2 regions of the Paenibacillus sp. W2I17 genome follow, and region 2 is predicted to be linked to the other one. Evidence: riboswitches for the same ligand, from Rfam matches in the RefSeq annotation. Region 2 holds a riboswitch; the other holds the start of a gene.
The links. A riboswitch is a leader RNA that binds a small molecule or an ion and turns the genes downstream of it on or off. The one in region 2 is predicted to bind glycine.

Region 1 (12,676 bases), 2.1 Mb from region 2:
ACGGCTTCATAGATCTGCTCTTTCGTGCGAATCATGCCCATATGTCGTAGCAGGTAGGCGAAGATGTGGAACTGTTTTCCCGATAAAATAATCTCATCTCCCGTCTCCTCATTAACGATCCGGTTGTCCTTCTCATAGATGGAGAGATGATCCAGCTTCAGGGCAGCATCCGTGGATACCGCTGTTCCTGCCTTACGCAGTTGTACTTCAATCCGGGCAGCCAGTTCATCGGGGTGAAATGGTTTGGTCACATAGTCATCGGCAAAATCAAGACCGTGCAACTTATCGTCAATGGACGTTCTGGCCGAGAGCATGACAATAGGCACCGCGGGATGTTCTTTTTTCAGTCGCTGGCCCACCGTAAATCCATCCAGCCCGGGCAGCATGACATCCAGAATAATGAGTGAGCAACCGATAGCAGCCTCCGCTGCACCTTCACCACTGCCGAGCCATACCACCTCATAACCGCGCTCCTCCAGATCGGCTCTGACCCAAGTCGCAATTTCCGTATCATCTTCAATATATAACAGTTTGGTTTTCATCCGAATATTCGTTTCCTTTCTGTCCCCATTGGGTTAATGATATATCTGAGCATAATAATGATAAAAGCTGCCTATAACATATGGATTCATGTCTTATTGAAACAATGTTAAAGTCCTTTACGTTACCACACATTCTAATTATAGCGTATTCATTAACGTGGGGAATGTCATATTAATCAAGTCTACCAAGTACATACTATATCCACACCTGACGGGAGGAAATTCATCATGCTGCTGGAAGCCATCTATCATCAACCGAAACGTAACTGGGCCTATGCCTATGACCAAGATACAATCCATCTGCGCCTGCGTGCCAAAAAGAATGATCTGACCGAGGTACATGCCCTGACCGGGGATAAATATGCGTGGGATGCAACCAAAGCTCTGGTTCCCTTAACGAAGTTCACCTCTGACTCCATGTTCGATTACTACGAGGGTGAGGTGAAACCTCCCTACCACCGACTGAAATACTCTTTTCTGCTCAAAAACGGAGACGAACAGATCTGGATGACCGAGACGGACTTCCAGGAAGAAGAACCGGACGATCCGGGTCGTATGTTCCAGTTCCCTTATATTCATGCCGGAGCTGTATTCACACCCCCTGCATGGGTTAAGGATGCGGTGTTCTATCAGATTTTCCCTGAACGATTCGCCAACGGCAACCCGGATATTAGTCCGGAAAAGGTAGAGCCGTGGGGCGGCGAGCCAACACCTTTCAATTTCTTCGGCGGTGACCTTCAGGGCGTGATCGACCATCTGGATTACATCAGCGATCTTGGCATTAATGCGATCTACTTCACACCCATCTTCGAAGCCACCACCAATCACAAATACGATACCGAAGACTACCTGCGGGTAGACCGGCACTTTGGTGACGCAGATACCGTGAAACGACTGGTCGAGCTGTGCCATGCACGCGGAATTCGCGTACTTCTGGATGCTGTGTTCAACCATTCCGGGAAGACATTTGCGCCGTTTGTGGATGTGCAAAAGAACGGAGAACAATCCAAATACAAGGACTGGTTTCATGTACATGAATACCCGCTGGACGTGAAGGATGGCATTCCTACGTATGAGACCTTCGGATTCGAAGCGCACATGCCAAAGCTGAATACGGAGAATGCCGAGGTTAAGGCCTATCTGCTGGAGGTTGCTGAGTACTGGATCAAGGAAGTGGGTGCGGACGGATGGCGGCTGGATGTGGCAGACGAAGTGGACGATGCATTCTGGCGTGATTTCCGCCGTGTAGTCAAAGCGGCTAATCCGGATGCCTACATTCTGGGGGAAGTATGGAACGAGTCTTCTTCCTGGCTGCAAGGCGACCAGTTCGATGCGTCTATGAACTATCCGTTTACCGATGCCGTGAATGCTTTCTTTGTGAAAAATACAATGCACGCCGAACAGTTCGCAAACTCCATCGGGCGACAGTTATCCCGTTATCCGCTTCAGGCTAGCGAAGTGGCGTTTAACTTGCTGGACAGCCACGACACCCCGCGACTGCTCACGCTGTGTGAAGGCGACCAGCGCAAGATGAAGCTGGCTGCGTTATTCCAGTTCAGTTACATGGGAGCGCCATGCATCTATTACGGAGACGAGATTGGCATGGATGGCGAACATGATCCGGGCTGCCGTAAATGCATGGAATGGGATGAAGCGAAGCAGGACCGAGAGCTGTTCGACTTTTATCAGAAACTGATCTCCCTGCGTCATGCTCATCCTGCCCTGCGTGCAGAAGGCACCGTTCGTTTCCTGCAGGCTCGTCCCGATGGCAGCCAACTGGTATTTGAGCGACAAAATGAGGAGGAACGCATTTTGGTTCTGTTCAATCGATCAGAAGAGACGGCTATTGTCGAGCTGGAGGCTGGGGACGAGGAATGGACCGAGTTATTTGGCGGAAACCATCGTACCGCCCAGGAAGATGGCGTACTCGCCATTGAACTGCCCGCGTATGGATATGCCGTATTGAGTACGGCTGTGAGTCAGGACTAGAGTTATAATACACATCATACATCTGAGCCACATCTAAATAGCCTATCTTCGCTTCATCTGGCAGCATAAAACAAGCGTCCTGCAGAACCCTGATTCGGGTTCACGGACGCTTGTTTTGTATTTTTGTATTCGCCGTTATACATAATAATGTCACTATTTATATATCGGTGGTCCCGGTTCAGCTTAAACCTGAGTATCCTTGTCCATTTGAGCATTGTCCGCCCCACTTGTAGTTGTGTCAGAATCCGCTGGCTTTGACTCCTGCTCAGGCTCGGCACGCTTTGCCTTTGGTTTAGCCAACTTCTGCATCATTTTGCGGCCGGTTGGTGTCTGGGCCAGTCCGCCCTGGGCTGTCTCCCGATGGCGGCTCGGCATCGCACTGCCTACTTCCAGCATGACGTCGATGACTTCATCTGACGGAATAGCACTACGCACTCCGGCCAGGGCCATGTCAGCCGCAGCCAGCGCCGTAACTGCACCCAGTCCATTACGGACGATGCACGGGATTTCAACAAGGCCTGCGACCGGATCGCAGATAAGGCCCAGTGTATTTTTTAACGCCAAGCCTACGGCATGAACGACCTGTTCCGGTGTACCTCCACGCAGTTCAACCATGGCACCCGCAGCCATGCCGATTGCAGAACCCACTTCCGCCTGACAGCCACCCTCGGCACCGGAGATAAATGAATTGTTGGCAATAACATAACCAATCGCTCCCGCACAGAACAACCCGTTCACCAAATGTTCGTCCGTCCAGCCAAATCGCTCCTGTGAGCTAATAAACACACCGGGGATGATGCCGCAGGAACCGGCTGTTGGTGTTGCCACGATCCGACCCATGGAGGCATTCACTTCAGATACACACAGGGCATACGCCATGGCAAGTGCGGAAGCATCTCCTGAACAAGTCTCACCCTTGCGGATGTACTCGGCCATTTTTTTGCCGTCTCCACCCGTTAACCCACTGCGTGATGTTGTATCTTCCGTTAACCCTTTGCGTACCGCTTCCTTCATCACTTGATAATATTCAGACATCTGCTTCACAACATCTGCTTCTGGTGTATTGGTCTCCTGAACCTGCTCCTCGATCATCAGCTGTGCAATTGTTTTGGATTCCGCTGTACAGATCGTATTCAGTTCGTGCAAATGTTTAAACCGCATCCGAACCAACTCCTCTCTTCAAATCGATAACACGAATGTCCAGCACATGGTCGAGCTCCTTTAGACGCTTGAGCATATCGGGATTAGGCACACCATCCATTTCCATCGCGGTAAGCGCTTCGCCATCACGGGCTTTCCGGTCCACCTGCATATACCCGATGTTAACCCCGGATGAACTGATCGTGGACGTTACCGAGGCGAGCACCCCCGCTTTGTCCGCATGTCGCAGAACAAGTGTCGGAAACTCACCACTAATCTGAACACGAAAATCATTCATCGCATGCACCGATACGCTTCCACCACCAATGGATGCACCGATTAAGGAGCAGGCACGTTCTCCATGCCACAACTCAATTTTGACCGTATTTGGATGAGGAGCAGGCAGGCCACTTGTATAAAACTCAACCTCCATGCCCGCTTCCTCTGCGTATTGCTCTGCATCCGGGATACGCGGATCGTCTGTGACATAATCCAGCAGACCGCCAATCAGTGCCAGATCTGTTCCGTGCCCCTGATACGTATCAGCGAATGAACCGTATAACGTCAGCCGGGCACGATCTGGCGTACATCCTAGCCACTGTCGAGCGATTCTTCCCAGCCTTGCTGCTCCAGCTGTATGTGAACTTGAAGGCCCCGTCATGGACGGACCAATTATTGAGAAAACATCTTTAAATCGCACCTTGTAACCCTCCAATTAAATTCGTCATTTCCATCCAGATTCCATGCCGTAATGTTCCTTTTTTGCTGAATGATGACATCAAAAAAGGACAGAAGAAGGCCTCAGGCCCTCTCTCTGTCCTCGATACCTGAGAGTTTCACAATCAGCAGTGTCTCACGACAAGGTGCATTGTCTGCAATTACAGACAAGGTCACCGGACTGACTGATCATATACCCCTTGGGTGGCGCAGTTCGCGCACTCTCCAGAGTTGCGTCCAACGATGGTACATTTACCTGAGAGATTAACCACTGCGCCGGGTGCGCAGCGGCTTGCTCCTTCGGTGCCTGAACACTAGCCATTTTGCTTGGCTAACCCAGGTCTCTCCCGCTCGTTATCATCCGCTTATATTCACTTCCTCGTTCAACTCACATCGAACGTGTGTCTTCTGTTCAATTGGATCATATCTGGTACATATACTTACAGATTAATATGCTACACATTATATGTCAATAAAAGTGACGTATAATTACCATCTTTATCAACTCATTAGGAATGATTAGGCAGCTTCAATTCATTTATCCAAGCTTGAAGCTTCTCTTTCGTCCATCCTTCGTTTTCACCCATAATGGAGTAACGCAAGCCATTCTCACTCCATGATATGTTCCGAATGCTCTTCATATATGAACCCTCGGTGTTACGAACCTTAATCTTGGCTTCATCCGGCATTAGTGTATCGTCCACATTTTCTTCCGGCATCTTGAATACCGTCAGGCTGACTTCTACCTTGTCGTTACTTACGTAATACAAGGTTACTTCATCTCTGCTCAGCTCACCGCGCGATGTAGACATTTCGATCCGTGATAGTTCGAATTCTCCACTCATGTCCTGTAGGAACGGCTGTTCCAACGCTTTTTCCGCTTCCTCTAGGGTCACTTCGGAATTCTGCATCATATCGTTCAAGTCCTTCACATCGACCTCCTTAGGGATGTCAATTACGAAAGTATCCTTTGTGAATTCAGGGTCATACTGAATCGGATCATAGACCATTTCTGATTTTCCATCCCCATACGCGCTGTTTACTTTGACAATCATCCACGTTTTGGGATCTACCCAATACTCTGAAGATATGGAGAATGCGCCTTCTTCTTTTGGTGTCAATTCAATATGAATGACGTCCTGTCCATGAAGTTTCTCCTGTCCCATCATATTCACATCATGCGTAGTACGTAACCGCTCTAGTTGATCGAGCAATATTTGCTTCTGGGTTTGATTAGGTTGTTGTGACACGGATGATGCATCCATGGAATATGCTGCCCCTGTTTCTTTTTCATATATGATGATCTTCTTTCCATCATTAACTGCGTAACTGACATTGCCATTCTCTGATGTTTCCGTGCGCTTTCGTCCGGTTTCACCATCTACCCATTCCTTAATTTGCAACGTGTTAGTCAGCTTGTCATCTGCCCATATCTTCATCACACCTTCCGCATAATACGAGGCGGGTTCTGTTTCTGCTGAGACAACCTTCTCAATCATCTCATCTCCTGACATAGCCAGCATATCCTTCTCCGCGCAACCTCCAAGCAGGGCGCCTGCCAACACAGCAGTACCCAGCATCATCCATCCTTTTTTCATCATCTTATCCACCCTCTCTGCGTTTACATTCTCCATGTTCAGGCAATCGGCATGCTGCCAGCGTTCCATATCCTTCGTATGACCACATGCGCATATCCCCTCCGTGCTTTATCGCAACCCGTTTGGCTATACTCAATCCCAATCCCGAACCACCTGCATACGTCTTCTCCTCCTGATTCTGGTGTTGAACATAGGGTTCGAAGATACGAATGAGCTGTTCTTCAGGAATAGCAGGACCTTCGTTTTGTACTATGATCAATGTTGCTCCCGCCCTGTAGTTATCCAATTCAGCTCTAAGCGAAGGAATAATCCATTCAGGAAGCTCCCAATCTGAAGCAATAACCCCTAGTCCCATTACACCGTTCGTCCTTGTGTGGCGTAGTGCATTATTTATCAGATTATCTGTCAGGCGCATCAGTTGTTCGGGATGAACTCGGTACAGTTGATCTGTGCGGACATCCATCTTCACGTCAATCTGATCACGCTCGGCAAGTCCCTCATAGCTCCCAAGCAGCATATCAAAAAACTCTTCACCTTCCACCTTAACCATGGCCATCTCCGATTCACTGGAACCCAGCGCCGTATACATCTCAAGTTCACTAATCATCTGTTTCATCCGCTCCACATTTCCGAGCAGCACATCCTGATATTCCTGCCTTTCAAGGCGTTTCAGTTGACGATCACCGTTAAGTACTTCCGTATAGGCACTAATGGACATCAACGGTGTTTTCAGATCATGGGATAACGAGGCGATCATGAGCTCTTTTTCTTTTTGCTCCCTCTCCACATCGGCCTGAGTATGTCTGATCTTGTCTTGCATTGCATCAAACTGTTGGAGCAAGATGCCCATTTCATCATGACGAACAGGTACCACATCCGTAGCAGCCTCTCCCCGTGCAAAAGCATCCATTCGTTCTATGAGATATTTCATCGGCCGAAAGAGCTTTCGAGATAGCAACCACAGCACTGTTCCGTATAACAGGATAAAGAAAGTAGCAGTGAGACCCATGACCCAGGTTGTCCGCAAGGATATGCCTTCCAGCCAATCTCCACGCAGCATGACGATTTCGTAAATGCCAACCAACTCACCTTTTTCCCATACGGGTTTCTTCAACGAGAATGTACGATGACGAATCTGTAATTTGTACAAATTACGATACAGCTCCCGCCCCCCCAACGGTGTAAGCTCCAGAAGACCATGTACTCCCCCCTGATGTGTACACCCGAATCCCTGTTGGTAAATACAGATCAAAGTTCACCCGACCATTCTCCAATTCGGAGAGTGCAGCGAAAGCATCAGGCGAGTGCAGCTGGTACAGTCCCGGGTCAGATAAAGCCAGTTCAATAGGAGCTAATTGTCCGGACAACTCTACATATTCCGTTACGGCACGCTGATCATTGTAATAGTTATACAGGGAGTACAGCGCCCACCCAGCAGCGACAGGCAGCAGCATTACAATGAGGAAGGCAAGCATTAACCAGTACTTCAACTTCATTCCTCAGGCTCCCCCACGAACCGATAGCCACTACCCCACACCGTCTGAATCCAGCGTGGATGATGGGGCTCGTCACCAAGCTTGGCCCGAAGGCTCTTCACATGAACTGTGACTGTACTCGAGTTCCCCGCCTCTGGCTGACTCCAGACATGTTCATACAGTTCCGCCTTGGTAAACACCCGGCCAGGATGAGAAGCAAGCAGTATGAGCAAAGCCCATTCCTTGTTGGTTAGTGCCACATGTTCTCCATGAAGCTGTGCGCGCTGATTCAAATAATCAATCGATAACCCATCGTTATACTGTCTATCTGTCGAATCCGGCTCTACGCCCTGATATCTGCGGTACCTATTCAGATGAGATTTAATGCGAGCTGTAAGTTCCGTTAGACTGAAGGGCTTCGTAATATAATCGTCAGCTCCCAGCCCAAGCCCCCTGACTTTGCTCTCTTCCTCAATTCGAGCACTCATCATGAGCAGCGGAACATCGCTGATCAGTCTAATGTTTTTGCATACCGTGAACCCATCCATTTCCGGCAGCATCAGATCCAACAAGACTAATTGATAGGCTCCCTCCCTAAAGTCTTCCCAGCTCTCCAAACCGCTTGATGCCCAAGTTACCCCATAACCCTCATGACGTAGATGATCTCTCAAAATACGGGCAATCTCCGGATCATCCTCCACCAGCAATATATTCTCGCTGTCTCTCATCGCTGCTTCATCCTCCCATGACTATATTGTAGCTAAGAAAAGTTGACTCTCCTCAGAGTTTATACTTTCTTCATAAATGTCCATTACGATCGTTATCTAATGCATGCAAAAAGAGCACCCCGATTGTTCAGGACGCCCAGGTAATATTCACAATCTTAATCCTAAGTTATAGCTCCTAGAAAAGGAAACACCTCATAACTCATAGAAGATGCTCTCGTTCTGTACATAGGGTCTACAATACTTGCTGCACAGCTTCGGCATGCGGTCTTTCATCCATTCGTGTCTCGACTCATTCGCCATCTGAAAGGCATAATAACCCAGTGTAAAGATCAACATGAATCCTTCCATTAATCGGATATCACGATCCGTCAGTGGTGCGGTCTGTTGGGTATAACCGGATAAGAATATGTCACGTTCCTCCCGATTGAACATAAGTGCTGCCCCTCCGGCATCGAAAAGATAATAACCATAACCGTGTAGACAAAAATCAATCATGGAAATTCCCTGCTCCGTTATCAGCAGATTGTTGCGAGTAATATCCCCATGAATGATCCCCCATGTCCCAGCGTGCTGCGGGTATGTTTCTAGCTGCTCATTAATGTTCTCAAACGTCTCACGAAGCAGATCGAAGTCTTCCGTTGTGAAAATCCCCAGTCGGACGCCTTCCTCTAACTGCCCTAGCATGACCAAGTTCTCGTGGGCATTGCCATATGCCGGCCGCACCTTTGTTCGATCTGTCTGATTCTGATCATGCCCATATTGATGAAGCATCTGCAGTTGTGCCCCAAGATCATAGATCTGCTCTGTTGTCAGGCGTTCTCCCTGCTGGATGTCCCTTCCCTCAATCCACTCCAGTACCGTACAACAAATCTCTTTCCCTGCCTCACTTGTCCATACCGTTACCCATTCACCCGATGCATTGCGTACCGGATGTTGAACGCGCAATGCTGTCGTTGCGTTTAACTCATGAAGCAGGTTCATCTCTGCCTCCAGCGCAGGAAGCGTATGCTGAATGCCTGTCATACTTGCATATGCGGCTTGATGGATACGTAGCAGATACTTCTGCCCGCTTGCTTCATCAACGACATGATATGTCAGATTCTCATTATGACGAATATATGAAACGACAGGTTTCTCAATAGTGTAGTTCTGTATAATCTGAGCTGCCATAAGGTCGTAAGACATCTGATCCGTAGTAATTATCAACATCTCCTTCAAAGTAATGTAAACGTTCTCCTTATTACTAATTATCGTAGCATGATTGCTTTACACACAGCAAATTCTTCCAATATGAAATCAAAAAAGCACAACCCCCGAACAACCGTCCAGGCATTGTGCTTTCTTTTATCTCTATTTATTTCTTTATCTCTATTACTCTATGTTACACTCCATGATCCAATTAACCGAAACGTCCCATAATGTATTCTTGCGTTAGACGATTGTCCGGGTTCGTGAAAATGTGCTCTGTATCACCGTGCTCAACCATACTTCCCAGATAGAAATAAGCCGTGTAATCCGAGATGCGTGCCGCCTGCTGCATGTTATGGGTAACAATGACAATCCGCAGCTCCTTCTTGAGCTCGGTAATCAACTCTTCAACTTTACCCGTAGATACCGGGTCAAGTGCAGATGCCGGCTCATCGAGCAGCAGAATCTGTGGTTCAACAGACAAAGCGCGAGCGATACATAGGCGCTGCTGTTGTCCACCAGAGAGAGACAGAGCTGACTCATGCAGTCTGTCTTTCACTTCGTCCCAGAGCGCAGCACGGCGCAAGCTTTTTTCCACAATTTCATCCAGTGCCTTCTTACTCTTCGTACCGCGGTAGCGGGGGCCAAACGCGATATTGTTGTAGATGGACTTATGAAAAGGATTTGGCTTCTGCCACACCATGCCAATCTTCTGGCGAAGCTTGATTACATCGGTTCCAGGCTCATTCAGATCGTTACCGTCCATCCAGATATGTCCCTCTGTACGGGAACCGGCAATCTCGTCGTTCATCCGGTTGAGTGACCGGAGGAACGTGGATTTACCGCAACCAGACGGCCCAATAAGAGCCGTTACGCTTGCTTCAGGAAACGTCAGGCTAATCTGCTTGACCGCCTGGAAATGTCCATAATATATGCTTAACTGTTCCGTACCAAAAGGTATGGCCATGTTGGTTCCTCCTTATTTCGAAGCTGTCATGCGGCGGAATACAACCCGACCGATCCAGCGTGCACTTAGATTGAACGCCAGCACGAGAATGACAAGCACGGCGGATGCCCCTGCTGCCACTTCTTTGGAATCTGGCCCAATACCTTCACTATTCACTTTCCAGATATGGACAGCAAGTGTCTCTGCCGGACGGAAAGGATTAAGCGGTGATCTTGGACTCGTCGGATTCCAATCTGTAAAGTCCAATGGTGGACTACTCATACCTGCGGTGAACATCAGCGCGGCTGCTTCACCGAAGATCCGGCCCGATGCCAAGATCGTACCCGTAATCAAGCTCGGCAATGCCACAGGCAGTAGAATGGAAGTGATAATTTTCCACTTGGACAGTCCAAGCGCCAGACCTGCTTCCTTCTGTTCCTTCGGAACGGCACGGAAGGCCTGCTCCGTTGTACGTACCATCAGTGGCAAGTTAAAGATCGCCAGAGCCAAGGCACCCGAGATCAGGGAGAAACCAAGACCAAATTGATTTACTAGCAGCAAGAGACCAAACAAACCAATAACGATGGATGGGAATGATGACAATACTTCAACGACCAGACGAATGAAGCTTGTAATCTTGCCTGGTTTGGCGTACTCCGCCATGTAAATTCCGCCGCCCCACCCGAGTGGAATGGTAACAATCAAGGTCAGGACAAGCAAGAATACGGAGTTGAAGAGCTGTGGACCAATTCCGCCCCCACCCTTGAGCAACTGTGGTGCGCTCGTCAGGAAGTTCCAGCTAATATGTCCAATGCCTCTATACATGATGAATCCAAGCAGACCGAGCAATAGAATAACAATGAATAGAGCCAATACAACGATAACGGATGTTGCAATTTTATCTACCGTCTTTGCCTTCATTTTCATACCCGGTTTCTCCTTTCAAGCAGGCGAACCAGAATGACGAAGACAAAGGTCATCACCAACAGGACAAGCGCCATACTCCACAGTGCATTGTTATGAACAGAACCCATCGTGGTGTTACCCATGCTGAGTGTGATTACACTTGTTAATGTTGAAGCCGATTCGAGCAAGGAGGTTGGAACATGCGGTGCATTACCGATAACCATCTGCACAGCAAGTGCCTCACCAAAAGCACGGGCCATACCCAAAACAACACCTGTCAACAAAGCTGGCAAAGTTGTTGGGATAATGACACGGTAGATGGTTTGCCAGCGAGTGGCACCGAGTGCGTAGGAGGATTCACGCAATCCTTTTGGCAACGCGGACAATGCATCTGCCATAATACTTGTCACCGTAGGAAGAATCATTACCGCGAGAACAAGACATCCGGCTGCAATCCCGACGCCTGTTCCACCAAAGATACTGCGCAGCAAAGGTACGATGACACTCAGACCGATAAATCCGTACACAACGGATGGAATTCCGGACAAGAGCTCAATCGCAGGCTGCAAGATCTTTTTCCCTTTGCCCGGGACAATCTCTGTCATGAAGAGCGCTGCACACAGGCCAAGCGGACTTGCGATCAATGCTGCAAGCAAGGTTGTAATGAAAGAACCTGTAATGAACGGCAATGCCCCGTAGAACGCAGGCTCTCCAGTTGGATTCCACGTTTTCCCACCAAGAAATTCACTTATGCTTATTCCATTTTGGAAAAATGTTGATAGTCCCTTGGACGCTACAAAATAAACAATGGAAAACATGACAACGATCAGGAAAACGACACAAATCGACGTATAGATCCGTCCCGTCCACTCTTCCCAATAATGTTTCTCTTTTAAGGGCCGGCGCGGTTTCAACTTGTTATTCATTACCGTTCCCCCTTCGGTCTGTTCCATAACAACCATCCTTCTATAGTAGAATTAATGCAAAATATGGGATTATTTTAGAGCAAACCGCGTAAAGAGGCGGGACCTAAGTCCGCCTCTTTCGCTGTATGCGCAAGTTCAAAGATTACTCAACCACATTACCTGCTGCATCGCGTTTTACTTTCATACCTGACATTGGAATGTATCCAAGTTCTGTCACGTCATTTTGTTGAATTTCGTCACTCAAGATGTAGTCCAGGAATGCTTGTGTTGCTGCATCTGGCTTACCTTTTGTGTACATGTGCTCGTAAGCCCACACTGGATAAGTTCCTGCTTCTACGTTCTCAACTGTTGCTTCTACACCTTCGTATTTCAACACTTGCAAGCTGTCATCCAAGTAAGACAAGGCAAGGTAACCAATAGCACCTGGCGTTTCAGATACCAATTTTTTTACGTTACCAGAAGAATCTTCTTGAATCGAACCTTGGATATCATCCATTTTTGCACCCAATGCATACTTCTCA
Region 2 (12,676 bases):
GAGAAATACTCTAACAGGATGATGGCGAGCTGTAAGAGTGGCATCTTTAAAGGGGAAGGCAACACAAAAAGCTCTTGCTGATTGGAACATCAGCAAGAGCCTTCGTTATAACAATGATTTGATTAACTGCACGCGCAGTTCAGTACAGGTTTGCGGGCGGCGGTAGTCTCATCGAGTCGAGTAACCGGTGTGCCATAAGGTGCGTTCAGGACTAATTCTGGTGTCTCTTCCGCTTCTTTGGCAATCCGTATCATCGTATCAATGAACCCATCCAGCGTTTCTTTACTTTCGGTTTCTGTCGGCTCGATCATGATGCATTCTTCGACGTTGAGCGGGAAGTACACCGTTGGTGGATGATATCCAAAATCAAGCAATCGTTTGGCAACGTCAAGTGTACGCACACCATATTGCTTCAAACCCCGACCAGACATGACAAATTCATGTTTACATACGCCTGGATATGGAATCTCGTAGTAAGGGGCGAGACGGGCCATCATATAGTTGGCATTCAGTACCGCACATTCAGAGACACGGCGCAAACCTTCCGGTCCATAAGTGCGAATGTAGGCATAGGCACGTACCAAAATACCGAAGTTGCCGTAGTAGGCTTTCACCCGACCAATGGATTGATCTCCTTCACAATCGAATGCATACATACCGTCATCATTTTTAATTACCATTGGCTTAGGCAGGAACGGAATCAGGCGATTCTTCACACCAACTGGTCCGGCGCCAGGTCCACCACCGCCATGAGGTGTACTCATCGTTTTGTGCAGGTTCAGATGCACCACGTCAAAGCCCATATCACCCGGACGGGTAATGCCCATAATGGCATTCGAGTTGGCTCCATCGTAATACAACAAGCCACCAGCCTGGTGTACGATGGATGCAATCTCCTGAATGTCTTTCTCGAACAAACCAAGTGTATTCGGGTTTGTCAGCATCAATGCTGCCGTATCCGAACCAACAGCTGCACGGAGCGCGTCCAGATCGACCAGTCCATCTGCGCGGGATGGAATCGTCACAGTTTGAAATCCTGCAACGGTAGCACTTGCCGGGTTGGTCCCGTGAGAAGAATCGGGCACGATGACTTTGGTACGTTGTTCGCCACGAGCTTCGTGGTAGGCACGAATCATCATAAGTCCAGTCCATTCTCCATGGGCACCAGCGGCGGGTTGCAAGGTCACAGCGTCCATACCTGTCAGACCTGCAAGGTCGTTTTGCAACGTATATAACAGTTCAAGAGCACCTTGAATGCTGGATTCATGCTGGTACGGATGGATTTTGGCAAAACCGTTATAACGGGCAACATCCTCATTGATCTTCGGATTATATTTCATTGTACAAGAGCCCAGTGGGTAGAATCCGTTATCTACACCGAAGTTGCGACGGGATAGCGCAGTATAGTGTCGAATAACATCTACCTCGAACACTTCCGGCAGTGCCGCTGCTTCCGAACGGAGCATTTCCCGGGGAATCAACGTATCCGCAGCCTGACGAGGAACGTCACATTCTGGCAAGGAATAAGCGACACGTCCCGGGCTGCTGAGTTCAAAGATCAATGCTTGCTCCGGTGCAGGGGATAAGGTCTGTGCGTTGAATTTTTCTGTCACAGATTGAGCCGAAGTGGAGACAGAGGTACCTGTTTCCGATTGTCCTTGTACCGATGTTGTCGTTGTCGTCGTTGTCGTTTCCTGAGTCACAGCGATCCCTCCAATGCTCGTGCGAATTCGTCAATCTCTTCCTTACTGCGTCGTTCGGTAACAGCAATCAGCATATGTCCGGCAAGCTCCGGGTAATCACGTCCGAGTTCGTAACCACCAATAAAGCCCGCATCCAGCAATTTCAACTGAAGGGCATCCACGTCGGTTCCTTCAGGAAGCTTAATAACAAACTCATTAAATGTTGGTGCATTAAAAGTAAGGCTAACTCCAGGAATCGCAGTTAATGTATTGAGGGTGTAATGACTCTTTTGCAAATTCAGATCCGCGACATCGATCATGCCCTGTTTACCCATGATGGACATATACACAGATGCGCTGAGTGCAAGCAAAGCCTGGTTGGAACAGATATTGGATGTCGCCTTTTCGCGGCGGATGTGCTGTTCACGTGCTTGCAGTGTCAGTACAAAACCACGCTTGCCGTTGCGATCCGTTGTTTGGCCTACAATTCGGCCAGGAATTCGGCGCATATGAGGCTGGGATACGGCGAAATATCCGCATGTTGGGCCGCCGAGTGAAGCGGCGATGCCGAGGGGCTGCGCATCACCTACAACGATGTCGGCACCCAGCTTGCCTGGGGCTTCCAGCAGACCCAGCGATAGCGGGTTAGCACTTACAACGAGCAGGCCCTTGTGCGCATGCACGAGGTCAGCGGCTTGCTTCACATTTTCCACTGCACCAAAGAAGTTCGGGCTCTGGATCATGACAGCAGCGGTATCGTCCGATATGGCGGCTTGCAGGGCATCCCAATCAGTGACGCCATCCTTATAACCAATCTCGACAATCTCCAAACTCAATCCGTGCGCATACGCCTGCAATACCTGACGGGCTTCCGGATGAACGGTACGGGATACGATGAGCTGTTTGCGACGAGTTGCCGCTGCGGCCAGGTTTCCTGCTTCGGCAAAGGCAGTTGCACCGTCATACATACTGGCATTGGCCACAGCCATACCGGTTAATTCACAGATGTAGGATTGAAATTCGAAAATGGCCTGTAGTTCACCTTGGCTGATCTCAGGCTGATAAGGTGTGTAGGCAGTGTAGAACTCGGAACGGGATATGACATGATTGATGACGGAAGGAACATGATGATCATATATACCTGCGCCGAGGAAGCTGGCGTGTGTTTCGAAATTGGCGTTGGCGCCAGCTTGTTTGGACATATGACGTGTCAGCGCATATTCATCGAGTTTGGAGGATACGGGCAGCTCGCCCTGATAACGAATCTCCTGCGGAATGTCCTGAAACAGATCCTCCAGCGTATCCACACCGATGGTTGCGAGCATGGCGCTCTGATCTTGCTCAGTCATGGGAATGTAACGGTGCTTGCTCATGCTTGATCAGCTCCTTGAGTAGGTGTCTTCGACGTACGTGTCCGTTTATGAAAAGGGGTCTTCACGACCTCGGCTTTTAGTTTCTTGCCGCGGATCTCAATCTCAAGCGGGGTTCCCAGCGCAGCGTATTTGCTGTCGATGAGGGCAAGCCCCAGATTACGCTTCAATGTAGGTGATTGCGTGCCTGTTGTCACTTCACCAATCTGTACGCCTTCGGCGTAAATCGGATAGTGGGGGCGAGGAATACCACGCTCCAGCACTTCGATGCCGACCAGTTTGCGGGCGAGCCCGTCAGTTTTTTGCTGTAACAAGGCTTCGTGTCCGATAAAAGGTCCGGCGTTCAGCTTCACAAACATGCCAACGCCAGCCTCAAGCGGAGAGATGGTTGCCGACAGTTCCTGTCCATACAGGGGGAGCCTTGCTTCAAAGCGCAGTGTATCCCGGGCACCAAGTCCGGTTGGTACGAGTCCGTGACCTTCACCGGCTTTCATTAATCCATTCCAGACCACAGCAGCCTGGTCCGCAGGAACATATAGTTCAAAGCCATCTTCACCGGTATAACCGGTACGGGACAACAGTAATTTTACTCCGCATACTTCAGCATCCTGCACAAAACGAAACGGTTCAATCGAGCTTACATCCGTATCTGTAACTTTCCCGATAATGTCTACAGCCAGTGGACCTTGCAAGGCGAGCAGCGCCGTCTGCTCCGAATCGTTGGTCATGCTTACGCCAGGGATCAAGTGCTCTTGCAGCCACGCCCAATCCTTGTTGATGTTGGAGGCGTTAACAACGAGCATATAATGCTGATCTTCCAGCTTATACACAAGCAGATCATCCACCACACCGCCATCTGGATAACACATCAGGGTGTACTGGGCTTGACCGGGAACCAGCGTGGTCACATCATTGGTCGTCATTTGTTGCAAAAAAACTTCAGCCTGCTCACCCTGTACTGTGAATTCGCCCATATGGGATACATCAAACAGTCCCGCGCGCTCGCGTACGGCTTCATGTTCTTTCTGGATTCCGCTAAATTGTACCGGAAGCTCCCAGCCTCCAAAATCAATGCACCGTACGCCTTCGTATTGCTGATACAGTGGGAAGAGTGGTGTTCTAAGCAAATCGGACATCAAATCACCTCGTCATGGGCCGTCAGCCGGCCGGATATACAATCGTGGATCAATGAACCAGGGTATTTTTAAATTTTCAGCTAGATACTTTCATCACATAAGTATGGTAAGGCAGCTATGACAGCGCCGATCTGAATCCTGTTTTTCGTTTTTTGGGAAAAAGGAAAAGGACAGGCCAAAGAATCGGCATGCCAAGTAGCACGCTGTATTCTAAGGCTCTGTCCCTTGTACCTGAGAGTTACCCCGCTACGTTGTGCAGCAGGTTTCCCCTTGGGTGATCATAACGCCCGCACAGGGCGAATAGATGCTCTCCAGAGTTGCGTCCCGTAAAAGTCCTTTTGCCTGAGAGATTCACCCCCGCTTATCGGTGGTTTACTCCTTCGGCGTTACCTCATGTGCATCCCGAATCGGGTGTCACGGGTAATCTCTCCCTTTACATTCATCCGCGGGTATAACATAGTCCAATAAACACATTTACTCCTCTCATTAAAACGTGAATCCACTACTGATGTCAAGAACGATATCATAGATAATGATTAAAAACCGAATATTTAATATTATTTTAATAATATTGTTCGTGTATTTATAAAGAGTGCGCTTACTATTCTAATATTCACCAGTATATGAAGAAAGAGTGTAATCCGGTTACAGGATTTAGAGGTGTTCAGCAAATAAATTGTGAGGTATCTTGACATTTGATTCAAAAATATCATACGCTATGTTCTGGGAAAAAGGTTAAGGTCAAAGAACGCATGTACTCATTAATGAAAAGCGAGGCGGATATCGATGAGCGAATTGAAAAGTGATTTCCTGTACAGTGAAGAGCACGAATGGGTGCAAACCGTAGGGGAGGATACTGTACGTATTGGCATTACCGAGTTCGCGCAGCATCAGCTGGGTGACATTGTGTTTGTGGAATTGCCTGACCTTGAAACTAATGTAAAAGCAGAAGACAGCATTGGAACGATCGAATCGGTCAAAACGGTTTCGGACTTGTTTTCTCCAGTCACTGGTTCAATCATTGCGGTGAATGATTCGTTGCAGGACTCACCTGAACTGGTAAACAGCTCTCCTTACGAGGAAGGCTGGATGATCGAGATTCGTGTTGAGGGAGATCTGTCTGCAGCATTGTCCACATTGATGAATGCAGATGCGTATCGCAAACATACCGAAGAATAGAATCAATGAACTTGTACTTATTAACATATGATTTTATAGAAAAATGAGATGTGCTTCATGTTATTGCGACCTGTGTGAGCTTGATGCTTGCACAGGTTTTTTTGTGCTTTCCAAGGAACGTTGTGAATACTGATTCAGGCAGATTGTGATGCAAATTGTCTGATTAGACCAAGCTATAGGTTAGAAAATGATTTTGGAAATGATAAAAGTCATAGGCGAGAAAAGCCTTATGTACCAATGAGTTCAGCCATTATGCATAGATAAAAACGATTACATAACCTAATGTTGTCATCATTGTTCATGACGAAAGTACGCTTTCATTTCATTGAACAGGAGAGCATTCTCGCTTAGGATTACAGCAGGGGAGAAATGATACCCCTTTCATAATCATAATCACTTGATCCAAGGAGGATAATACAATGAGTAATTTGGACCAATCGTCCAATTCCAAAGGTGGGCTACGGGTTGGTGTTCAGCGTTTTGGCCGATTCCTGAGTGGTATGGTCATGCCGAATATGGGAGCGTTCATCGCCTGGGGATTAATTACGGCTCTGTTCATTCCAACAGGCTGGTTCCCTAACGAGACGCTTGCCCAGCTAGTCGATCCGATGATCAAATATTTGCTGCCACTGTTAATCGGTTACACCGGGGGTACGATGGTGCATGGCCAGCGTGGTGGTGTCGTGGGTGCCATTATGACCATTGGGGTCATCGTGGGTAGCGATATTCCGATGTTCCTCGGGGCCATGATCGCTGGACCTCTGGCAGCATGGATCATCAAAAAATTCGATAAATCGATCGAAGGTAAAATTAGAGCCGGATTTGAAATGCTGGTTAACAACTTCTCAGCCGGTATTATTGGCGGAATCTTGGGCATATTTGCGCTACTGGGCATTGGGCCTGCTGTAGAAGCCATTAGCAAAGTATTGTCTGCCGGGGTGCAAGGCTTAATGAATCTGGGCTTGCTGCCGCTGGTCAACCTGATTATCGAACCGGGTAAAGTATTGTTCCTAAACAATGCAATTAACCACGGTATTCTTACGCCTATTGCAACAGATCAAGCAAGAGAATTAGGGCAATCCGTATTATACATGCTTGAATCCAACCCGGGTCCGGGACTTGGTATCTTGCTTGCTTACTGCTTCTTCGGACGCGGAATGGCCAAATCTTCTGCACCAGGTGCCGTTATCATTCATTTCTTCGGGGGAATTCATGAGATCTACTTCCCTTACATTCTGATGAGACCGATTCTGATTCTTGCCGCAATTGCGGGTGGCGTCGCAGGTACATTAACATTTATGCTCACCGGAGCAGGACTTGTTTCAGCACCATCACCGGGTAGTATTATCGCGTATTTCCTCTTAACACCAAAAGGTGGATACCTGCCGATGCTCGCAGGGGTGCTTGTAGCAGCCGTCGTTTCTTTCCTTGTGGCAGCATTGTTGCTGAAAACGGGTAAACAAAAGGACGAAGATCTGGAGTCCGCATCCAGTCGCATGAAAGATATGAAGAGTCAAGGAACCGTGCCAAACGCTGGCATTACGGCTAACCAACGTGAAGCAGACAGAGCTGCGGATATGGCCTTTTCTACTGTGAAAACAGATGTGAAAAAGATCGTCTTCTCCTGTGATGCAGGTATGGGATCGAGTGCCATGGGCGCTTCCATTCTACGCAAGAAGATGAAGGCCGAGGGGATTGACGTTACGGTGACCAATACGGCCATCAGTGATATCCCGCCGGATGCAGATGTGGTGATCACACAACAAGTATTAACCGATCGTGCCCGCTCTGTGGCGCCGAATGCAGAACATATATCCATCGACAACTTCCTAAAAAGCCCGGAATATGATGCGCTCGTTGAACGTCTGAAGTAATTGCACGCATTCGTTTTCCCTGAGCCGGAGGCTGAGATATGAGTATTACCAAAAGACAACGCGAAATCGTGGAGTTTCTGTTGGAGCACCCACATGAAGTCACTGCCGGCGAAATCGCCGTTGAAGTAAAAGTCAGTACCCGAACGGTTCATCGCGAGCTTCAAATGATTGAACAATGGCTTGAACCTTTGGGGATGAGACTGGAAAAAAAATCAGGAACCGGTATTCGAATTGATTCCGGTTCGGATGATCTGACTGCATTGCGACAGCAACTGGAGGGTAAAGAATATGTAGAGTTTACGCCAGAAGAGCGTAAGCTCTTCATGCTTTGCATCCTGCTTGATGAGTCAGAGCCTGTGAAGTTGCTTGCTCTTGCTTCGGATCTGAAGGTGACTGTGTCCACGGTAACCACTGATCTGGACGATCTGGAGTTACGGATTCTTCAGGCTGGACTGAAGCTGGTCCGCAGGCGTGGATATGGTGTCAAAATTAACGGAAGTGAGACGTTTCATCGCACAGCCATTGCTGCACTTGCCCTCGAATTTCTGGATGAGTCTGATCTGTTCGGAAGACAGCCAGAACAAGGAGGCTCCATCGTAAACCAAAAACTGCTGGATATGATTGGACATGGTGATGTGCTAACGGTCGAAAATGCGTTATGGCAGCCGGATATCGAATGGCTGGAGAACATCCCGGAACGGCAATACATGAAGCTGCTGATTCAATTATCCGTAGCAGTTGTACGTATCCGTAAAGGCTTTGGCATTGGGCGTATATCTCCCCGGGAGAAGAAGGGAGATGAAATTGCAGAGCAGGGTGAGATAAAGGTTCCGCCTTATCTGGCTTCCCGCTTGTGCAGTGTTCTATCCACCCAGCTGGGGCTGACATTCTCCCAAGATGAGCAGGCTTATTTTCACAGACTATTAATTGAGACAGAACAACGGATTCACTCTTCACGGCTGTTGCCGATAGACGACTTGATTTTACTGGACAGGGTACATTCACTGATTGATCAGATGCAGGCTAGAACTCATTATGCCTTTCATGAGGATCGTTTGCTTCGTGAGGGTCTGATTGGTCATATGCAACCTGTAATGGAGCGAATTGAAGAACAGCAGATCATTCGTAATCCGTTGCTGCAGCAGATTCGAAAGGATTATGATTCACTCTTCGAAGATGTCAAAAAATCCGTGCATCAAGCTTGGCCGGGTGTGAAAGTTCCGGATGAGGAAATTGGTTTCTTGGTCATGCATTTTGGAGCTTCCATTGAGAGGTTGCGTGCATTGAAACGGGAAATCAGGGCGATCATTGTGTGTACAAGCGGAATCGGATCATCACGTATGCTTTCCAGTCGACTGACGAAGGAGATTCCCGAGATTCGGATCATGGACAGTGTGTCCTGGTATGAAGCTACGCGAATCCCTACAGATGAATATGACCTGGTGTTATCCACTGTCGATCTGCCGATGGATGAGCATCAATATTACAAAGTGAGCCCACTGCTCACGGCAGAAGAGAGTGAGCAGCTGCGTCATTTTATCAGGACAACAACGTTACAACGACAGCATCACAAGCCGCAGGAAACAGAGGTTCAGACGACAAGTCGTTACTCGAACCCTGACGGAATGGAAGCTATTCTGGTTGAAATCGTCCGGATTATCGGGAAGTTTCAGGTGTACTCGCTGGATAACCAGGATATTGGTTTCTATAAAACCGTATATGCGATGTGCAACGTCCTCCATGAATCTGGTGTGTTGAAGGAACCGGAGGAGATTGCGAAACGGTTGGAGGCACGTGAAGCAGTGGGGAGTCAAAAGATTCCCGGCACAAGACTTGCGCTGTTCCATACACGCAGTGAGGGCATCTACAGGCCGTCTATCAGCCTATTTCAGCTCACTGAGCCACTCCTTCGTACGCCGGATGATCCGGCAGGAGTTACCCATATCCTCTTGATGCTCGGTCCCAGAGAATTATCCAAGGAAAGCCTGGAGGTTCTCAGTGAGATTAGCGCACTGTTATTGCAGGAAGAAATGATTGCATTGCTGGAGAAGGGAATCAGGGATGAACTCATTCATTACCTTTCCCAGGAACTGGTTGGATTTTACCGCAGTAAAACCGAAATTGGAGGTCAAAAATGATGAGTATGTTAACAACAGATAAAGTCATCTTGAATGCGACGGCTCAGGACAAATATGAAGCGATTCGTATGGCAGGACAGATTCTGAAGGATGCAGGACATATTACTGCTGATTACATTGAGAAGATGATTGAACGCGAAGAGATTGTCTCGACCTATGTAGGGAACGGACTTGCGATCCCGCACGGTACGAAGGAATCCAAATCTTTCATTTTATCCACAGGTATCTCTGTCATTCAGTATCCACAGGGTGTTGATTTTGGCGAAGAAAAAGCCTATATGGTGATTGGTATCGCGGCTCAAGGCGGGGAGCATATGGAGATCTTGACTAGCATCGCGGTGATCTGTGCTGAAGATGAGAATATGGAGGCCCTGCGACTGGCGAAAACAGCCGAAGAAGTTATTGCTATTCTGGAAAGTGAAATGGAGCTATGAAGGCCCTACACTTTGGCGCAGGTAACATTGGACGCGGGTTCATTGGATTGATTCTCTCCCGTGCAGGGTATGAGGTGATTTTCTCCGACGTGAATCAGGACTTGGTAACGGCTCTCCAGCAACGGGGACAGTACACGGTGGAACTGGCTAACGAGAGCAAGGATCAGGAGACCGTCACGGGTGTAAACGCAATCGATGGGACTCAGTTAGAAACGGTTGCCCAAACTGTGGTGGAAGCAGATATGATTACAACCGCAGTGGGTGTAGGAGTACTAAAGCATATTGCACCAGGCATTGCGAAAGGACTTGAGAAGAGACTGAATTCAGGTCCTGCTCAAAACCCTCTCCACATTATTGCTTGTGAGAACGCCATTGGAGCCAGTACGCAATTGAAAGAACATGTATATGCTCTGCTCAATGAAGACGTACGTTCCCTTGCGGATCAGTACATTTATTTCCCCGATTCAGCAGTAGACCGGATTGTGCCTATTCAGCATCATGAAGATCCTCTGCATGTACAGGTAGAGCCTTTTTACGAGTGGGTGGTGGATCGCTCCCAGATGGCTCCTGCATTCAAACCAGTTGAGGGCATTGTATATGTCGATGATCTGGAGCCGTATATTGAACGGAAGCTGTTCACTGTAAATACAGGGCATTGTGTTGCAGCGTATATCGGTAATGTGCATGGGTATGACACGATTCAGAAGGCTATTGCCGACGAAAAGGTAAAATCCATTGTATACGGCGCTTTGCAGGAAACCGGAGCTGTTCTGGTGAAACGTTTTGGATTTAATCCTGACGAGCATGAGCAGTATATTGTCAAAATATTGGGACGGTTCGTCAACCCGTATCTCACCGATGAGGTCACTCGTGTTGGTCGTTCCCCGCTGCGCAAGCTGTCTCCGAATGATCGTCTGGTTCGTCCGGCTCTTCAGGCCTATACGGATGGAACTGAAACGACCTATCTGGCTATGGGCATGGCAGCTGCCTGCAAATTCGATGTCTCCGATGATCCGGAAGCAGTCGAACTGCAGGACATGATCCGCCAGAAGGGGGTTTCGGCTGCACTGCATCATTATACGTCCATGGATGAGCATCATCCGGTGCTTCAACAGGCTGTTGCTCAGTATAACCAAATGTAAGAGCAGTGGTAGCGAAGCTAACAGTCTAGATAATGCATAATAGAAGAAGAGCCATACAGTTGTTAACTGTGTGGCTCTTCTTTTGGTTGGAGTTTATCGGCATAGTCATCCAAACAGCGTTGACATATACACGATTTTCGGCGCTGCTCTGGCGGAATGCGGTCAAATACACCCTCGGGGAAAGTAGCCCGGTTACACCAGCATTCCGAATGAGGATGTCCTGCGGCATAGGAACAGCGATTAGCTTCCCCGCATAAAGGGCAGACAAGAACATCGATATGGATGCGCTCTTGATCGTCTTGTTCTACAGACATTCGGTTCTTCCCTCCCTGTGAAATAGCTGTGAGTTGAAGACGAACACACTGATCTAGTATAACAGAACTGTGCTGGTGATTATGGAATTCACTGTGCTTAAATGTACATATGAATTCCATTTCACTATATCTGTTTTTTTCACTTGGCTATTCTTCAGGCGGTAATTCGATCTGTAGACCTTCCACATGCTTGCGTCCCATTAGTTTACGCTTCTTGCGGTTTTCTTTTGTCTCAAATACGATGTCCAGATCGTAGTCGTCACCCGGATAAAGTTCATCAGCAGATATATGCAGGGTCAGGCGTTTTTTATGGATTTTGACCTTGCGCCCTCTCAGCATGACTCCGATATTTCCCCGGCTATCCTCCACATCACAGACGATGCCCGATTGATTGAGATAGGCCGCATACACCCGATCCCCTTTGCGAAAAGGTTTGGCAGGGGCAGGAGAATCTGACGCTCTGGTTGTTGTCTTTTTGTGCAAACTGGCGGTATTCTTTGATTGGTTAGACGTATTCCGCTTGGACAACTCTGCTGGGTCGCTTGCTTCTGTAACGGGACGATCAGGCTTTAGGACCGGAGTTTCCAAAGGAGGCGATGTGAACACGAATGTACGATCTCTCGAGTTACTTTGATCCGATAGGGACTTGGAACGCTCAATAATTCGCTGTGGCATGCCCAGCTTCAATGCGATGGAATAAGCATAGCTCTCACCAGCTTCCCCGATACGCAATCGATAAAGTGGCTGGAGTGAGATCGTATCAAATTCCATACGGGCATTTTCAAATCCTGGGGTGGCAGCTGCAAAATGTTTGATTTCACCAAAATGCGTGGTCGCCACAACGGTTGCTCCGCGGCTGTGAAGTTCCTCCAGCATGGCGATAGAAAGTCCAACACCTTCACCGGGATCTGTGCCGGAGGCCATCTCATCAATGAGCACCAGAGTCGAAGTATTGGCCTGTTCCAGTATGCCGATCATATTGCGAATGTGTGCAGAGAATGTACTGAGTGCTTGTTCCATACTCTGTCCGTCACCAATATCGACCGCTACCTCGTTATAAACAGCCATCTCGCCACCTTCCTCCACCGGAATAAGCAAACCGGATTGCATCATCAGGGTGAGCAAACCTAGCGTTTTGAGTGCGACCGTTTTACCACCGGTATTCGGGCCGGTAATAATGAGCGACGAGTACGTTTTGCCGATGGCAAAATCAAGTGGAACCATGGAAGAACCCATGAAGGGATGACGTGCACGTTGAAGGCTGATGTGGCCCTGTGTATTGACTTGAACGGTACGTCCGTCCATGGTGGCCGCATATTTTGCTTTGGCAAACAGGAAGTCCAGCACGCCTACCGTTTCGGTATTCAGAGCAATTTCACGGCTGTACGATTCGGCCAGGGAGGTTAA

Region 1: it holds a riboswitch for glycine, as region 2 does, so the genes downstream of both, sdaAB (L-serine ammonia-lyase, iron-sulfur-dependent subunit beta) here and gcvT (glycine cleavage system aminomethyltransferase GcvT) in region 2, are expected to answer to the same signal.

Annotation. Positions count from the first base shown of each region.
Region 1 covers NZ_JAUSXM010000001.1:4,079,805-4,092,480, forward strand. The annotation lists gene QF041_RS18185 (response regulator transcription factor) at 1-542, opposite strand, end outside; gene QF041_RS18190 (alpha-glycosidase) at 771-2,531, shown strand; gene sdaAA (L-serine ammonia-lyase, iron-sulfur-dependent, subunit alpha) at 2,715-3,692, opposite strand; gene sdaAB (L-serine ammonia-lyase, iron-sulfur-dependent subunit beta) at 3,682-4,371, opposite strand; glycine riboswitch at 4,484-4,619, opposite strand; glycine riboswitch at 4,624-4,748, opposite strand; gene QF041_RS18205 (LolA family protein) at 4,898-5,989, opposite strand; gene QF041_RS18210 (sensor histidine kinase) at 5,991-7,136, opposite strand; gene QF041_RS18215 (hypothetical protein) at 7,138-7,482, opposite strand; gene QF041_RS18220 (response regulator transcription factor) at 7,479-8,189, opposite strand; gene QF041_RS18225 (phosphotransferase enzyme family protein) at 8,382-9,398, opposite strand; gene pstB (phosphate ABC transporter ATP-binding protein PstB) at 9,589-10,344, opposite strand; gene pstA (phosphate ABC transporter permease PstA) at 10,357-11,244, opposite strand; gene pstC (phosphate ABC transporter permease subunit PstC) at 11,247-12,182, opposite strand; gene QF041_RS18245 (phosphate ABC transporter substrate-binding protein) at 12,298-12,676, opposite strand, start outside.
Region 2 covers NZ_JAUSXM010000001.1:6,192,556-6,205,231, forward strand. The annotation lists gene gcvPB (aminomethyl-transferring glycine dehydrogenase subunit GcvPB) at 123-1,613, opposite strand; gene gcvPA (aminomethyl-transferring glycine dehydrogenase subunit GcvPA) at 1,700-3,055, opposite strand; gene gcvT (glycine cleavage system aminomethyltransferase GcvT) at 3,052-4,188, opposite strand; glycine riboswitch at 4,405-4,505, opposite strand; glycine riboswitch at 4,509-4,631, opposite strand; gene gcvH (glycine cleavage system protein GcvH) at 4,975-5,367, shown strand; gene QF041_RS27730 (PTS mannitol transporter subunit IIBC) at 5,787-7,241, shown strand; gene QF041_RS27735 (BglG family transcription antiterminator) at 7,280-9,379, shown strand; gene QF041_RS27740 (PTS mannitol transporter subunit IIA) at 9,379-9,813, shown strand; gene QF041_RS27745 (mannitol-1-phosphate 5-dehydrogenase) at 9,810-10,955, shown strand; gene QF041_RS27750 (cysteine-rich CWC family protein) at 11,018-11,269, opposite strand; gene QF041_RS27755 (endonuclease MutS2) at 11,417-12,676, opposite strand, start outside.